Regions from separate parts of the Neisseria sp. P0014.S009 genome, predicted to be linked through region 2. Evidence: predicted binding sites of a transcription regulator. Region 2 holds the regulator's gene; the other holds the start of a gene.
The links. The regulator FNR, encoded in region 2, switches genes on or off when oxygen is low (the NO sensors DNR and NnrR bind a similar motif). The targets are predictions, from matches to a motif close to TTGATNNNNATCAA.
Positions count from the first base shown of each region.

Region 1: ACTHS4_RS10930 (universal stress protein) is a predicted target of FNR. The motif match lies at 3,073-3,086, and genes of this name have one in related genera.

Region 1 covers NZ_JBQCVS010000021.1:3,490-12,336, forward strand. Annotated here, with positions in the region: gene miaB (tRNA (N6-isopentenyl adenosine(37)-C2)-methylthiotransferase MiaB) at 1-414, opposite strand, end outside; gene ACTHS4_RS10920 (hypothetical protein) at 488-883, opposite strand; gene hemL (glutamate-1-semialdehyde 2,1-aminomutase) at 1,082-2,365, shown strand; gene ACTHS4_RS10930 (universal stress protein) at 2,444-2,908, opposite strand; gene ACTHS4_RS10935 (tRNA threonylcarbamoyladenosine dehydratase) at 3,095-3,871, shown strand; gene ACTHS4_RS10940 (hypothetical protein) at 3,873-4,346, shown strand; gene ACTHS4_RS10945 (hypothetical protein) at 4,397-4,858, shown strand; gene ACTHS4_RS10950 (segregation and condensation protein A) at 4,951-5,847, shown strand; gene brnQ (branched-chain amino acid transport system II carrier protein) at 5,849-7,177, shown strand; gene rpmB (50S ribosomal protein L28) at 7,428-7,661, shown strand; gene rpmG (50S ribosomal protein L33) at 7,692-7,847, shown strand; gene nqrM ((Na+)-NQR maturation NqrM) at 8,076-8,297, opposite strand; gene ACTHS4_RS10975 (FAD:protein FMN transferase) at 8,315-8,847, opposite strand, start outside.
Region 2 covers NZ_JBQCVS010000005.1:65,373-74,219, reverse strand. Annotated here, with positions in the region: gene rpsP (30S ribosomal protein S16) at 1-47, shown strand, start outside; gene rimM (ribosome maturation factor RimM) at 63-572, shown strand; gene trmD (tRNA (guanosine(37)-N1)-methyltransferase TrmD) at 572-1,321, shown strand; gene rplS (50S ribosomal protein L19) at 1,336-1,701, shown strand; gene ACTHS4_RS05530 (PepSY-associated TM helix domain-containing protein) at 1,914-3,323, opposite strand; gene greA (transcription elongation factor GreA) at 3,668-4,144, shown strand; gene ACTHS4_RS05520 (DUF4149 domain-containing protein) at 4,241-4,669, shown strand; gene ACTHS4_RS05515 (OmpA family protein) at 4,804-5,565, opposite strand; gene ACTHS4_RS05510 (CysB family HTH-type transcriptional regulator) at 6,008-6,958, shown strand; gene fnr (fumarate/nitrate reduction transcriptional regulator Fnr) at 7,045-7,779, opposite strand; gene hemN (oxygen-independent coproporphyrinogen III oxidase) at 7,942-8,847, shown strand, end outside.

The sequences.
Region 1 (8,847 bases), on a different contig from region 2:
GTGGTCGAATTTCTCGATTTCGGGGAAGGAAATGTCGATTTGAGACAGGCCGGTGGTTTCTTTGTCGACGATGAGTTTGGGCAGGCGGTGCAGCGTTTGCGGACCGAAAACCACGTCCACATACGGAGCGCGTTTGACGATATTTTCGCCTTCTTGAGAGGCAACGCAGCCGGCAACGCCGATGATGAGGTCGGGATTTTTTTCTTTGAGCGGACGTACGCGGCCTAAGTCGGAGAAGACTTTCTCTTGCGCTTTTTCACGCACGGAGCAGGTATTGAACAAGATGATGTCGGCGTCGTCAGGTTGGGTAACCTGCTCGATGCCGCCGTGTTCTTCGGCGAGGACGGACAGCATTTTTTCGCTGTCGTACTCGTTCATTTGGCACCCGAAGGTGCGGATAAATACTTTTTTCATGGTTTGTTTTGATTGACTTGCTTGTTGTAAAAGGGTTCAAACGGCCTGTGAAATACTCGGGCCGTCTGAAAAATTATTCTTCCGCCTTTTTCTGCTTTTTGGCGTGTTCGATGAATCTGTCAGCTTCGGCGTCGGTCAAAATCCAGATTTCGCGGACGAGGCGGCTTTCTTCGTTGTATTTGAATGCAACGGCTTTGCCGGTTTGATTCAGCAGGCGGCCCATCGGAATGAAACGGTCGTTTTCATCGTGGATTTTGGTGAAGCGGGTGATTTGCAGTTTGGCCGCGTTGCCGTCCACAATGCCCAAGGTCAGCAGGCGCGTCCAAGAAAAACCGCCTTTGCTGACTTTCAGATAAGGCAAATCGACAGTCTTTAAAACGGCCACATCCATATCGTCAGGCAGGCTGCGTTGTGCATGGACGAGGGAGGACGCCAAAAGGGCGAGGCTGAGTATGAATCCGCGTAACATGATGCTTTTCTTTTATTGTTTCAATAGGTCGCGGATTATAGCACAAGCAGGAAAAATGTGGATAGAGTGTTTGTTTTTAAAGAATAATTTTGATTTTGCGCCCGATTCTTATTTTGAAGCTTGGGCCGTCTGAAAAGGATTTGGTGTTAAAATGGCTCCGATTTGATTTTCAGACGACCTCTTACGAAAGAATTGACTATGAACCGTAATGAAAGCTTGTTCAACCGCGCCAAAGCCATTATTCCCGGCGGCGTGAACTCTCCTGTGCGCGCATTCGGCAGCGTCGGCGGCGTACCGCGCTTTATCAAAAAGGCAGAAGGCGCATATGTTTGGGACGAAAACGGCACGCGTTATACCGACTATGTCGGCTCTTGGGGCCCTGCGATTGTCGGCCATGCCCATCCTGAAGTCATTGAGGCCGTACGCGAAGCAGCATTGGGCGGTTTGTCGTTTGGTGCGCCGACTGAAGGCGAAATTGTCATTGCCGAAGAAATCGCTAAAATCATGCCGTCCGTCGAGCAGCTGCGCCTTGTCAGCTCCGGTACGGAAGCAACGATGACCGCTATCCGTTTGGCACGCGGTTTTACCGGCCGCGACAAAATCATCAAGTTTGAAGGCTGCTACCACGGCCATTCCGACAGTCTGTTGGTGAAAGCAGGCAGCGGTCTGCTGACGTTTGGCAATCCTTCTTCCGCCGGTGTGCCTGCCGACTTTACCAAACACACTTTGGTACTCGAATACAACAATATCGCCCAACTGGAAGAAGCCTTTGCTCAAAGCGGCAATGACATCGCCTGTGTGATTTTGGAGCCATTTGTCGGCAATATGAATCTGGTTAGGCCGTCTGAAGCCTTTGTCAAAGCCTTGCGCGAATTGACTGAAAAACACGGTGCCGTATTGATTTACGACGAAGTGATGACCGGCTTCCGCGTGGCGCTAGGCGGCGCGCAATCTTTGCACGGCATCAAACCCGATTTGACCACCATGGGCAAAGTAATCGGCGGCGGCATGCCTTTGGCGGCGTTCGGCGGCCGTAAAGACATTATGGAATGCATTTCCCCGTTGGGCGGCGTGTATCAGGCAGGTACATTGTCCGGCAATCCGATTGCGGTTGCAGCCGGTTTGAAAACGCTGGAAATCATTCAGCGCGAAGGCTTCTATGAAAACCTGACTGCCCTGACCCAACGCCTTGCCAACGGTATGGCCGACGCGGCTAAAGCGCACGGCGTTGAATTTACGGCGGACAGCGTGGGCGGCATGTTCGGCCTGTATTTTGCCAACCATGCACCGCAAAACTACGCTGATATGGCGCATTCCAATATCGACGGTTTCAAACATTTCTTCCACGGTATGCTCGACCGCAATGTCGCATTCGGCCCGTCAGCTTACGAAGCCGGTTTTGTTTCCGCCGCGCATACGCCTGAGCTGATTGACGAAACCATTGCTGTGGCACACGAAGTGTTCAAAGAAATGGCAAAATAAAAGCTGAAGCTGTCATGTGAAAAAAGGCCGTCTGAAAAATATTCAGACGGCCTTTCGCTATTTTAAATCAATGCTTGATTATGCTTCTTCGGCTTTACTGCGGATAATCAGCAGAGGCAGGTGGCTTTGACGCATTACGGTTTCGGCGAAGCTGCCCATCAGCAGGTGCATCAGGCCCGTGCGGCCGTGTGTGCCGAGTACCAACAGGTCTGCGCCGTTGTTGTCGGCGTAGTCAACCAAGTCTTGCGCCATTTCGCGCGCGCCTTTGTTGGCGACCAACAGGTGTTTCACGATGTTTTCAACGCCGCTTTCACGCGCTGTTTTTTCTGCGAAATCCAAAACTTCGTTACCTTGGGCAACGGCGGCGGCTTCGTAGCTTTCGTGTTGCAGGAATTCAGGAGCCAAAGCCATGTATTCGGCAGGGTTGGCAACGTGAACCAAAGTCAGTTGGGCTTTGTTGAGGCTTGCCAGTTCGGCGGCATGTTTCAATGCATTGAGGGAAGTCTCGCTACCGTCAACGGCTACAACCAGATGTTTGTACATATTTATTCTCCTTTTGCGCCGAGTAGCGGCACTTTCGTTTAATATGAAATCAGAACTTGTCTGAATGTGAAACGATTATAAACTCTTTCGGGCGGGTACAACAGCCCATCTGCTTTCAAGTATAATGTCAGTCCGATTCGCCTGTGGCGTTTTTCATTAATTTATTGATATATCACAAGGTTACTTATGCAGGAAGCCGCTTTTCTTTCTTCGCGCCGCTTTGGTGGCATTGCCAGACTTTACGGAGACGAAGCACTGGCGCGCTTTTCGCGTGCGCATGTGTGCGTGGTCGGCGTCGGCGGCGTCGGCTCGTGGGCGGTGGAGGCTTTGGCGAGGAGCGGTATCGGTCGTTTAACGCTGATTGATTTGGACAACGTTGCTGAGTCCAATGTCAACCGCCAGTTGCACGCTTTGACCGATGATTTCGGTAAGGCAAAAGTTACCGCTCTGCACGAACGCATTGCCCAAATCAATCCGCAATGCGAAGTGACGGAAATCGAAGATTTTGTGACCGAAGACAATCTGGACGAACTTTTCAGACGGCCTTTTGACTTTGTCATCGACGCCATCGACCAAATCCGTGTCAAAGCGGCGATGGCGGCGTATTTCGTGCAACATAAACAACCGTTTATTATCAGCGGCGGCGCGGGCGGACAGAAAAATCCGGCTTTAATCCAAACCACCGATTTGAGCCGCGTTACCCACGATCCGCTGCTTTCCAATTTGCGCTATACCTTGCGCAAACGCTACGGCTTCAGCCGCGATACCAAAGAAAAAATGCGTGTGCCTTGCGTTTATTCAACCGAGAATATTACGCCGCCGCAATCCGGCGAAGCGTGTTCGACCGATGCCGCGCCGCAAGGTTTGTCCTGCGCGGGCTATGGGGCGAGTATGCTGGTAACGGCTTCGTTTGGATTGTATTGTGCGCAGGCAGCAGTGGAGCATATCGCGGGGCGGAAGTGAGATGAATCGATTTTTTAAAGCCTACTTTATCAGTAGCCTGATTTATGCGGTTGTCTTCGGTTTGTTGATGTACGGTGTCGGTTTGTTGCTTACAGGATTCGAATGTTTTGATATTGACGCTGAAAATGAACAGCGTCTACAGTATTGTTCACGAGCTCATGAAATGTCGGCTTTTGAGAAAACGTCTTTGAAGTTTTTCTTCTTTCCGTTTTTATCTGTAATGTCATTGTCCCTACTCAATGCCGGCATTATGAAGTGGACCAAACGCTGTACAACTTTGACGACTCTTGCCTTGCCTATCATCGAATGGTGGATTGTTTGGTTTGTTTTATTACTGTGGGAGTGGAGTAGTCTGGATAGTAGTTGGACGGCAATAACGGGAGTTATTTTTTTTGGATTGCCTGTTTATGGCATGGCAGCAGTTCAAGCCCTGAATGTGTTGGACTCTTCTGCAAATGCCAATCAGAAAATTTGATGTGGGTTTAAGCCTTTTGAAATTTATTTTTTCAGACGACCTTTTTGCTTATGAACCGATTTTTTAAAGCCTACTTTATTGCCAGTCTGATTTATGCGGTATGGTTCGGCGTATTGATGTATGCCGTCGATCCGATGTTTCTTGATGTGATGGAATGCAATACGCTGCCGGGCGATTATTTGTGTGTGCAAAGCGGTTATAACCGCCCATTCACCACTTTTCTTTATCCGTTTCTGTCCGTCATGATATTCAGCCTTTTACACGCCGGTATCATGAAATGGCGCAAACGCCGTTCGGTTAAAATGATTTGGCTTTTGATCGGCTACGAAAGTTTGCTGTTGTTGGCTTTGATGGTGGCGATGCTTGCGAGGGATGGTTTTGTGTTTTCCCGCGATATTGGCTCGGTACTGACGGGTACGGTTTTCGCCAGCCTGCCGCTGTTGGGTATGGCCTTGGCCCAGACCTTTGCCGTCGCCATTGTTTCTTTGCAAATCAATCGTAAAAAACGCTGATTTTTATATTAAAAACGGCTTGTCCTCGTTTCAGACGGCCTTTTATTGATGAAACTTCTTACTAAACTTAAAAAGAAAAAGACCCTTTAACCATGCCTTCAGAACACCTTATTTCTTCCACTGCAGCAACGCCGTCTGAACATACCGTTGCGTGGGTGTTCGGTCAGCCTGTCACCGATGTGCCGCAGGATTTGTTTATTCCGCCTGATGCGTTGAAGGTGGTATTGAGCAGCTTCCAAGGGCCGTTGGATTTTCTGCTGTACCTTATCCGCAAGCAAAATATCGATGTCCTCGATATTCCGATGGTGAAGATTACCGAGCAGTATCTGCACTATATTGCCCAAATGGAAGCGTATCAGTTTGATTTGGCAGCGGAATACCTGCTGATGGCGGCGATGCTGATTGAAATTAAATCGCGCCTGCTGTTGCCGCGTCCTGAAGAAGTTGAGGATGAAGAGGCGGATCCGCGTGCCGAGTTGGTGCGCCGTCTTTTGGCTTACGAACAGATGAAACTGGCGGCTCAGGGTTTGGACGCATTGCCGCGTGCCGGGCGTGATTTTGCTTGGGCGTATCTGCCGTTGGAAATTGCGGTCGAAGCGAAGTTGCCGGAAGTGTACGTTGCCGATTTGACGCAGGCTTGGTTGGGTATTTTGTCGCGTGCCAAGCATACGCGCAGTCATGAAGTGGTGCGGGAAACCATTTCCGTGCGCGCGCAGATGACGGCGATTTTGCGCCGTTTGAACGAAAGCGGTATCAGTAAGTTCAGCGATTTGTTTAAGCCGGAGCAGGGCGCGACATATGTGGTGGTCAATTTTATCGCATTGCTGGAATTGGCTAAAGAAGGCTTGGTGCGTATCGTGCAGCCTGAAAATTATGGGGAAATCGAAATCAGCCTGAAAGACGGTTTGGAAACAAACGAAGCTGAAATGCTTTCAGACGGCCTTGAAGCCGATGAAACCGATAATGAAAATTTGAATAAAGAGAACTAAAATGGATTCGACAACAAGTCATACCAAAGCTTCTTTATGGGCAGTGGGCTTAATGTTGTTTGCCCTGTTTTTTGGGGCGGGGAACCTGATTTTTCCGGCTTTTTTAGGGCAGCAGGCCGGTGAAAACTGGCTTTCGGCCATGTTTGGCTTTTTGCTGACAGGGGCGGGTTTGCCATTGCTGGGTGTGATTGCCGTCGGCTATTCCGGCTCGCGCGATGTGGAGGCATTGGCTTCCCGTGTTGCACCTTGGTACGGCGTGACTTTTGCCACTGCACTTTATCTGGCAATCGGCCCTCTGTTTGCCATGCCGCGTACGGCAACAGTGTCTTTTGAAACCGCGATTTCCCCTTTCATTGACGAATCTTGGAAAAACATCGCATTGGCCGTGTTCAGCCTGGTGTTTTTCGGCATGACTTATTGGCTGTCGATTTCTCCGGGGAAGCTGGTTGACCGTATCGGTAAAATCCTCACGCCTGTTTTGTTGCTGTCAATTGCGATATTGGTCGGCTATGCCGCCATTAATCCGATGGGCGTGCCGCAGGCGGCGCAAGGCGATTTTGCTTCTTATCCGTTGGTTAAAGGCATTTTGGAAGGCTATGGCACCATGGACGCGCTGGCTTCGCTGGTGTTTGCCATTATCGTCATTGATGCCGTTCGCGCCATGGGCGTGGATAACCGCGCGGACTTGCTGAAGACCACGACGATTTCCGGTGTGTTGGCGGCTTCTTGTTTGGCAGTGGTTTACTTGTTTATCGGCTATATGGGCGCGACAGGTGTGGCCGGTATCGGCTTGCAGGAAAACGGCGCGTCGGTTTTGTCTAAAACCGCACAGCACTATTTCGGTACGGCCGGTATTGTGTTGCTTGGTGTCATGGTGCTGCTTGCCTGTCTGAGTACGGCGGTTGGCTTGATTACTTCATGCGCCGAATATTTCAACCGTCTTTGCCCGGGTATTTCTTATAAAATCTTTGTGATACTGAATACGGTAGTGTCTATCCTGTTGGCCAACAAAGGCCTGTCAGCGATTTTGCAGTTTTCCATCCCTATGTTGATGCTGTTGTATCCGCTGACCATTGTCATCATTCTGCTGGCTTTGACAGATAAACTGTTTGGCGGCGGCCGTATTGTCTATTTCTGTACCATGATGGCGGCCCTTATGGTCGGTTTACTCGATGCCTATAAGGCCGCGTTTGGATTTGATGCCGAAACCGCGGCTGCCATCGAGCGCGCATTGCCGTTTTACAATATCGGTTTAGGGTGGGTTGTTCCCTCTTTAGCCTGCTTTATACTCGGCTGCATTTTGAATGCGGCGTTGAAGAAAAAAGCATGACGATAAACAGGCCGTCTGAAATGTTCAGACGGCCTGTTTATTTCGCCGACCACGCAAACGACAGATGATTTTTTTAAAGAAATCCGTTATAATTGAAAAGTTAAGGCTTTGCGGAATACCGTTTCGCAGATGCAACATATTGAGAAGATTTATTTCCACAAATCCCGTTTTTTCAGCAAACGACTTGAACTGAAGGCGGATTTCGTGGTATAAATCGCGTTTTACTATTTTAGAAGTTTGGAGACTAACCATGGCACGAGTTTGCAAAGTGACCGGTAAGCGCCCGATGTCTGGCAATAACGTATCACACGCCAACAACAAAACCAAACGTCGTTTTTTGCCTAACTTGCAATCACGTCGTTTCTGGGTAGAAAGTGAAAACCGCTGGGTTCGCCTGCGCGTTTCTAACGCTGCATTGCGCACCATCGATAAAGTAGGCATTGATGTCGTATTGGCTGATTTGCGTGCTCGCGGCGAAGCTTAATTTAAACACCATTAATTAAGGATTACTGCAATGCGCGATAAAATCAAACTGGAGTCCAGTGCTGGTACTGGTCACTTCTACACAACTACTAAAAACAAACGTACTATGCCTGGCAAACTGGAAATCAAAAAATTTGACCCAGTAGCCCGTAAACACGTTATTTACAAAGAAACTAAATTGAAATAATCCGGTTTCTTCCAAGAAAAAGCTCCTGTTTTGCAGGAGCTTTTCTTTTTGTTTTCTGATTGTTTTTTTGGGGGCTTGTTTTAAATGTGTATGCAAGATATTTTTGGATTGCTTTGGAAGGGGCAAAATAAAAGAGCGTGTATCTATTTGGGTCACGCTCTTTTATTTTTCAGACGGCCTGATGGGGGATAAGCGGTCTTAAATTACCAATAAACATTCAACAACGACTTAATGATCGACTTTGATGCCTTGATTGTCGGAATGTTGTTTTTTATCCAGCTCTTTTTGCAAGGTATCGCATGGCGTGTCGCAATCGCACATTTTCTTCATGCCGAGAGAGGAAATGCCGCCGCAGCTGCCTTTGATGGTGCGTTTGGAGAAGATATAGCCGACTGCCATGCCGAGGATGACAAGGATAAAGATACTGAAAGTAAGGAGGAGGGTTTTCATGTGTGTATTCCTGAGGGTTAGTTTAATAATTTCTTGAATGCGCTGGACATTTTAGTATGGTAGCCGCCTTGCGGAGTTCGGATGATAAGGAAAACGGCGAGATTTTCTTGCTCGGCAAGTTTAAGCGCTTCGGTTTCTCCGAGGACGAATAAGCCGGTTGAAAGGCCGTCTGCAAGTGTGGCATTTTCAGCTACTACGCTGATGGAAGCAAGGTTGTGGCTGATGGGTTGTTTGGTTTTAGGGTTGATGATATGGGAAAGGCGGCGGCCTGACTTATCGACATGGAAAATGCGGTAGTCGCCGGACGTAGCCAGTGATTTATTGTCCAATGGAATGGTGATTTGGGTGGCACCGCCTTGAACGATATTGGGCTGTTCGATGCCGATACGCCAAGGATTGCCTTGCGCATTGTGGCCTTTGCCATGCAACTCGCCTCCGATTTCTACCAAATAATTGCCGATATTGAGTTTTTCAAGTTCGGCGGCGGTTTTATCCACACCAAAACCTTTGGCGATGGAGGATAGGTCTAAATAGACTTCGGGATGGGTTT
Region 2 (8,847 bases):
GCGACGCAGTTGCCAAACTGATTAAAGAGCAAAAAATCGCTGCTTAATCAGCCGAAACGACCATGACAGACACTCAAAAACGGGTAGCCATGGGCTACATCAAAGGCGTATTCGGCATTAAAGGCTGGCTTAAAATTGCTGCCAATACCGAATATACCGACAGCCTGCTGGACTACCCCGAGTGGCAGTTGTGCAAGGATGGCAAAACCCTGAATGTTGTGCTTGAGGCAGGTAAAATTGTCAATGGCGAACTTCAGGTCAAATTTGAAGGTATAGACGATCGCGATCAAGCATTTGCCTTGCGCGGCTATACCATCGAAATTCCCAGAGAGTCATTCGCCCCTACTGAAGAAGACGAATACTACTGGGCAGATTTAGTCGGCATGACCGTCATCAACAAAGAAAACATCATCCTCGGCAAAGTCAGCAACCTGATGGAAACCGGTGCAAACGATGTTTTGATGATTAAAGGCGAACACGGACAAATCCTGATTCCCTTCGTCTCCAACTATATCGAATCTGTCGATACCGACAGCAAAACCATTATTGCCGACTGGGGTTTGGACTACTGATGCTGATTCAAGCCATCACCATTTTCCCAGAGATGTTCGACAGTATTGTCGAATACGGCGTTACAGGCAGAGCAAGAAAACAAAATCTTTGGCAGTTTCAAGCCATCAATCCCCGAAAATTTGCCGACAACAAACTTGGCTATATCGATGATCGCCCCTTCGGAGGTGGTCCGGGAATGATTATGATGGCGCCGCCGCTTCAAGCGGCAATTGAAGAAGCCAAAGCAAACTCGCAAAAACCTGCCAAAGTAATTTATCTCAGTCCGCAAGGTCAGCCGCTGACACATAAAAAAGCTGCAGAACTTGCCGAACTGCCCCATCTTATTCTTCTATGCGGACGCTATGAAGGCATAGATGAAAGACTACTGCAAAGCAGTGTGGACGAAGAAATCAGCATTGGCGACTTTGTCGTCTCAGGTGGCGAATTACCCGCCATGATGTTGATGGATGCTGTCTTAAGATTGGTTCCGGGCGTATTGGGCGATATACAGTCAGCCGAACAAGACTCGTTTTCAGACGGCCTTTTAGACTGTCCTCATTACACCAAACCCGTAGAATTCCAAGGCATGATGGTTCCTGATGTCTTACGCTCAGGAAATCATGGCTTGATTGCCGAGTGGCGATTGAAACAATCGCTGCGACGCACTTTAGAGCGCCGACCCGATTTATTGGAAAAGCGCAGTTTAATCCCAAAGGAATCCCGCCTCTTAAAAGAAATCTTGCAAGAGCAACAGGAAATCCAATCATAACTTAGGAAAAACAAATGAACTTGATTCAACAATTAGAGCAAGAAGAAATCGCTCGCTTGAACAAAGAAATCCCTGAATTCGCTCCAGGCGACACCGTTGTCGTATCTGTACGCGTAGTTGAGGGTTCTCGCAGCCGTCTGCAAGCATACGAAGGTGTTGTTATCGCTCGCCGCAACCGTGGCCTGAACAGCAACTTCATCGTTCGCAAAATCTCTAGCGGCGAAGGTGTAGAACGTACTTTCCAACTGTACTCTCCTACCGTAGAAAAAATCGAAGTTAAACGCCGTGGTGACGTACGTCGCGCCAAACTGTACTACTTGCGCGGCCTGACCGGTAAAGCAGCTCGCATTAAAGAAAAATTGCCTGCTCGCAAAGGTTAATAGCCTTCATCAAAAACCCACTTCAATGAAGTGGGTTTTTTGTTTTTATACAAGATCTCCTCGTCTTTCTTACACCAATCCTGCAAGCCAACCACAATCTCCATTTTACATATAAACTTAAACAGAATCGTAACTTACCTACCTCTTTTAACCTTTATAAAAAAGGCCGTCTGAAACAAAAGATTCAGACGGCCTTTAATAACATCGGACGGTTATTTAAACCATCTTGCCAATGCTGGGATACGTGATAACAACAATGTATCCAAAATCCAAATAACAGCGATTGCGGCAATGGCTGTTGGGAAAATCACGGCCAAAATCAGAAGTGGCGCAGCCATTGCCCACCATACCGGCAATTTGATTTTCTGTGCAGGAGGAACCAAACCACGTGCTTCCGAAGGACGGCGTTTCCACCACATTACACAGCCGCTGACACAGATAAAGATAATCGCCAGACAGAACAAGACATTTGCCAATACGCTCCACCAGCCCAGTGTACCCATATGCAAAGCAATGCTTGCCGCCATGAATTTACCAAACCAGTTGTAATCATCGAAATGAATATCAGCCAGGATTTTGCCACTGTATTGATCAATGTGTACCGTACGATCCGCAGTCGGACTAATCATATCGTAGCTCATTGAGTCTTGCGACAGCGTCCATACGCCGGTTTCACCTTTAGGCAGGTTCAACTGATAGCGGCCTTTAAAGCCAATTTCGCGCGCAAAGCGGTCAACCGTCTCCAACGTCATCGGCTCACTCGGATTAATGCCATTTTCGCCCATTGTCGTACCGGAAACCGGCATAGGCGTCAGCTCCAAAATCCACGGAACTTCTTTAGATTTACCGTCATTCAGCACATCACCATGGGTTGGTACGGAAGATACCGGATTAGGCTCCACGCCCCATTTACCCGCAGGAAATTGGCTCCACGCCTGAACCACTTTACCGCCCCAAATACCTGCCCAAGCAATACCTGACAGACAGAACAGCAATAAAATCAAAGAAACCCAAGAGCCAAATGCACCGTGCAGGTTGCGCCACCAAGAACGGCCTTTTCCTGCCTTAGGCAAAAGGATGGCCTTCAGACTACGCTGTTTTACCCACCACAAATAAATACCGGTCACAATCATGATGATGGTTAGCGACGCAGCGGTTTCCAACAGGTAGTCACCTGTCGCCCCTAGCATAATATCGCCGTGAATTTCATCCATCGTGTGATACCAGCCTTGCCCGCGCGGCATCGTATTCACAACTTTTGCTGTATAGGGATCAACAGCAACCATAGTGGCTTTATCGTCATTGTTTACGCGGAATACGGCAACCATATCATCTGCGCGCGGCGCAATATATTGCACCACAGAGGCAGTTTCCGGATTCACAAACTGTCTGGCAGCTTCAGCCTGAGCCGACAAAGGCTGCACTTGCGCCTGCGGCGCAACATGTATGCGTTCGCCTTCTTTACCGGTGATATTGGCAAATAGCAGCATTCCCAACCCTGTAACAGCCAGCAGGGTTAAAAACGGCGCAACCAAAAGTCCGGCATAAAAATGCCATCGCCAAACAGTCAAATAACGGCGGTTAGCCTGTTGTTCATTTTTGGAAGTTGGTTTTGTTTCCATATATTCTCTTTATATAATTATATAAGACTAATCCTTAAGGATTATTAACAAACATTTTAATCAAAAACATTCATTTAAGAAACCGTTTTTCCAATGCAGCTTTGAAATACTTCAATATTTAGTTTTCAGGCCGTCTGAAAAAACAAAATAGACAGAAAACAACACTTTACTGAAAATCCGTTTTAATCATTGCGGTTTCGGCAGAATTTGGTAGAATACGGGCATTACTTATTTATTCATCAAGCCGCCAAGCTTTGGCGGCTTGTATTTTTATTTCCAATCCGGCTACCGTGCGTGGCCGGATAAAATTTTAAAAGCATCATCATGCTTTCATGGAGAACTCTATGCAAAAAATCCCTTTGACCGTCCGTGGTGCAGAATTGTTGAAACAAGAACTTCAACACCTCAAAAGCGTAGCACGCCCAGAAGTCATCGAAGCCATCGCCGAAGCACGTTCGCACGGCGACTTGTCTGAAAACGCAGAATACGAAGCCGCCAAAGAGCGTCAAGGCTTTATCGAAGGCCGCATCGCCGAGTTGGAACACAAACTCTCTATGGCGCACATCATCAACCCTGCCGAAATCCATGCCGAAGGCAAAATCGTATTCGGCACAACTGTGACACTGGAAGATTTGGAAACCGAAGAACAAGTTACCTACCAAATCGTCGGTGAAGATGAAGCAGACATCAAAGAACGCAAAATCTACGTTGGCTCCCCAATTGCCCGCGCCCTGATCGGCAAAGAAGAAGGCGACGTTGCAGAAGTTCAAGCACCTGGCGGTGTGCGTGAATATGACATTATTGCCGTACAATATATCTAAATAAACAAAAGGCCGTCTGAAAACATTTTCAGACGGCCTTTTGTTGTATCTAAAAACACCATAATAGAAAAGTGAAATCTTCCCAGGAGAAGCATAATGAATCTACTGTACAAAATTATCCAAACCGCTGCCGCCATGTGGCTTGGTATGCAGCTGACCGCAGGCTATGTTACTGCCCCTATCCTGTTCCGCCTCCTGCCCAAAATGCAGGCGGGAGAAATTGCCGGCATCTTGTTTGCCATTACAGCAATATGTGGCTTAGTTATTTTTGGCGCAGCCTATGCCTTTTTCAGAAAACAGCTGGCCTCACTTTCTTGGTGGATCTTAGTGCTTTGGCTACTCTTAGCCTGCAACCATCTTTTGGTTACGCCGGTTATCGAGGCACACAAGTACGGACTGGATAACTGGCTGCTGTCCCTAGTAGGCGGAACATTCGGCGTTTGGCACGGCTTATCCAGTATTATCTTTTTGATTTGTACGATACTGGCAGCCATCTGCGTATGGAAATGGCCCAAACCAAACTAATCTGTCTTAATAAAAGGCCGTCTGAAAAAAGTCTTTCAGACGGCCTTTTATTTTGAATCATAAATTCCCTGACTCTTCAAATATAAACCATAAAAAAAAGCCCTGCATATTGCAGGGCATTTTTCACAAACCGATTAAGGTTTAGCGTAACCGTGAACGCCATTGTAAGGAGCCGGGATCCAACCTTCATCAGTAGCAGGCAATTCACCTTGACCTTCGATAGTTTGGCCTGGAGCAACTTGACGAGTAACAACGCTGCGGATTTTAACATCAACGCGACGGTCAGGTTCGATACAAGCGATAAGGGCAGCACGTTTCTTAGCTTTAGAAACTTTTTTACCCAGTTTAGCAACTTCAGCTTCACAAGTAGCAGTCATTTGAGCTTGAGACTCGCCCAGACCTACTGCAGAGATTTTGCTAGAAGCAACGCCACGGCCTACCAAGTAGTTAGCAACTACGTTGGCACGACGCTCAGACAGAGCTTGGTTGTATTCTTCAGAACCCATGAAGTCGGTGTGACCTTCAACACGTACAGTTTGTACGCTGTCGTTGCTCAGGCGTTGAGCCAAAGAGTTCAGGTTTTCTTGAGCTTCAGGACGCAGGTTGTCTTTGTCGAAGCCGAACAGAGTTTTAGTAGACAGAGAAACAGTTTCATCAACATACTCAGGAGCTTGTTGTACAGGAGCAACTGCTTCGCGGTCACCACATTCAACACGGCCTTCGGTAGCTTTGTCGAAGTAGCTGTTTTTCCAGCATTCGCCGTAGTTGTTACGGACGATTTCTTGAGATTGGCTGCTTACGGTGTAACCGTGTTTGGTGTGCGCTTCGCTGGCCATAGCGGTGCCAGAGGCAACCAAGGCAACGAACAATGCGCTTAATTTCAGCTGTTTGGTCATTTTATTCCCTCATCAAATTGTTATGCGGCGGACTAGGAAAGCAACCGCTGCAAAGTACCAATATACAGGCCGCAGTATCAAAACAGCGGCAAATCGGATATATCAGGTTGCACTATAAAGAAGCGCAAGGCAAACTGTCAATACTCGATGCCTTCAAACAATCATGAAGTGCCTGCTTCCTAGTAGTTAATCATGCCGAAAAATCAATCTTGTGTCATTAATTTAGGGCAAAATCAGACAATTCACCTACCTAAAGTTGTACAAAAACAACAAAACCCCTTTCCCTCTTCTTTCCTGAATTTCCTGTTTTCATATCATTAAAAGATATTTTCATTAAAAACAACCATTTTCAAAACTCGGGGCAAAACTGGGCAAAATATGTTAAATTACATGCCGTTTGTCGCACAAAATCCACAATAACAACGTATTCGGTACTGCTACCATGAAACTGCAACAATTACGTTACGCCCTTGAAGTTTACCGGCACAATCTGAATGTCTCTGAAGCCGCCGATGCGCTTTTCACATCCCAGCCCGGCATTTCCAAACAAATCCGCCTGCTTGAAGAAGAATTGGGTATCCAAATTTTTATCCGCAGCGGCAAGCGTGTGGTTTCCGTTTCGCAACCGGGCAAAGCCGTGTTAGAAATTTCGGAACGAATTTTGCGCGATGTACAAAACATTAAAAATATCGGCAGCGAGTTTACCGATCATGACAGCGGTTCGCTGACCATCGCGACAACGCATACCCAGGCGCGTTATGCCTTGCCCAAAATCGTTGCGGAATTTGTCAAAAACTACCCTAAGGTCAATTTGAGCATCAAACAAGGCAGCCCTTCTGCGATTGCGCAAATGGTCAGCAGCGGCGAAGCAGATTTAGCAATTATTACCGAACAGATTGATGATCATCCTGAGTTAGGCAAGCTGCCCTGCTACGAATGGAACCATGCCGTGATTGTTCCGCATGACCACCCTCTTTTGGACTGCCGCAATCCTTTAAGCCTTGAAGATTTGGCTTCTTTTCCGCTGGTTACTTACGAATTTGCTTTTAATTCCGGCAGCAGCATTGCGCGTACATTTAATAAAGCGCATATTGAGCAACCTGATGTTGCCTTATCGGCTGCCGATACAGATGTATTGAAGACGTATGTCCGCTTAGGCTTGGGCGTTGGTTTGATGGCCAAAATGGCGTACGATCCCGTTGTCGATCAAGATTTACAGCTTATTGATGCGGCACACTTATTTGAACCGTCGCCCACTTGGATAGCCTTACGCTCGGATACTTACCTGCGCGGTTACGCGTATGACTTTATCCAGATGTTTGCACCGAAACTGACCAGAGAAGTAGTCGACCGCATTCTGTACACGCCGGTTGTTGAAGATTTTTCAATTTAATACCTGACTATCACTTGCGTAACTTAACAATTATTCTTTAATTCTTGTTAAAAAGGCCGTCTGAAATATTTCAGACGGCCTAAGATTCAGATAGCGTGCGAACAACCGGAAACCATTTTCTTCAAGGTTGTCGCATCTAAGATTTTGATGTGCTTGTGTTCAACCGAAATCAAGCCTTCATGATGGAATTTAGACAAGGTGCGGCTGACTGTTTCCAGCTTCAGCCCCAAATAGCTGCCGATTTCCTCACGCGACATCCGCAAGATAAAATCATTGGCGGCGAAGCCTCGTGAATAGAGACGCTGAGACAGGTTGAGCAAGAATGCTGCCAATCGCTCTTCAGCGCGCATATTGCCCAAAAGCAGCATAACGCCCTGATCTCGGACAATTTCACGGCTCATCAAGCGGAAAAAGTGAGAACGAAGACTGGGAATATCCTGTCCAAGTTCTTCAATATGTGTAAACGGAAGCTCGCATACCTCGCTGTCTTCCAAAGCCACAGCATCACAGCTGTGAATATGGGAACAAATCCCATCCATACCGATCAGCTCGCCCGACATAAAAAAGCCGGTTACCTGATCTCGTCCATCTTGGCTGGCGACTGTTGTCTTAAAGAAGCCCGCACGGATGGCAAACAAAGAGGTAAACGGCTCGCCGGCACGGAACAGGTATTCACCTTTTTTCAGACGGCGGCTTTGACGAATAACCGCATCTAATTGTGAAAATTCGTTAGGCATCAGTCCGACAGGCAAACACAGCTCGCGTAAAGAACATGTGGAACACAAGGTTTTCATTTGATGTGTTGCATTGTGTGTGGCCATAACGCACCCTTAATCTGCATAGTTCTATAAATCCCTGATGAAGCCGAATAACTATTGACCCATGTCAAAGTCGGCATATCATTATGAGGCATTCTACCAAACTATCGAAATTTTGACTAAAATTTTCCCTAATTTCCCTACTTTATACTACAAGCCCCTACCATGAAAATCATCCCCATCTCAAATAACACCAACACAAACAATGAATTACCGGAATTTGACCGTGAATTAATTGCCAGTTTGCCATCAAGCGGTCCACGTTATACATCCTATCCGACCGCCGACCGCTTCCATGAAGGCTTTAAAGAAGCCGAATATATCCAAGCTTTAAACCTGCGCAACATGGGCGCGCTCAACAAACCCCTTTCGCTCTACATCCACATCCCCTTCTGCAATACCATCTGCTACTACTGCGGCTGTAACAAAATCATTACCAAAGACAAAAGCCGTGCCGATGCCTATATCCAGTATCTGGAAAAAGAAATGGAATTACTGGCACCTCATTTAGGCGGAAGACACCAGCTCGCGCAGCTCCACTTCGGCGGCGGCACGCCCACATTCCTGAGCGACGACCAACTCGAACGCGTCTTCGACATGATTTGTAAATACTTCCAGCTGATTCCCAACGGCGAATACTCCATCGAAATAGACCCGCGCAAAGTCAGCCGCGAAACCGTCCTCAAACTGGGCAAACTCGGTTTCAACCGCATGAGTGTCGGTATTCAAGACTTTGACCCTAAAGTGCAGGAAGCGGTCAACCGCATTCAAAGTTATGAAGAAACTAAAGAAGTGATTGATGCCGCGCGTGAAGCCGGATTTAAATCGGTCAGCGTCGATTTGATTTACGGCCTGCCGCACCAAAACACCGAAAGCATCAAAACCACCATTGACACGGTCTTGTCCCTCGACCCCGACCGCCTCGCCCTCTACCACTACGCCCACCTACCGCATATCTTCAAACCGCAACGCCGTATCGACACCAATGTCGTTCCTGGCAGCGAAGAAAAACTCGATATGCTGCAATATTGCGTCCAAACCCTGACTGAGCGCGGCTACGTTTTCATCGGC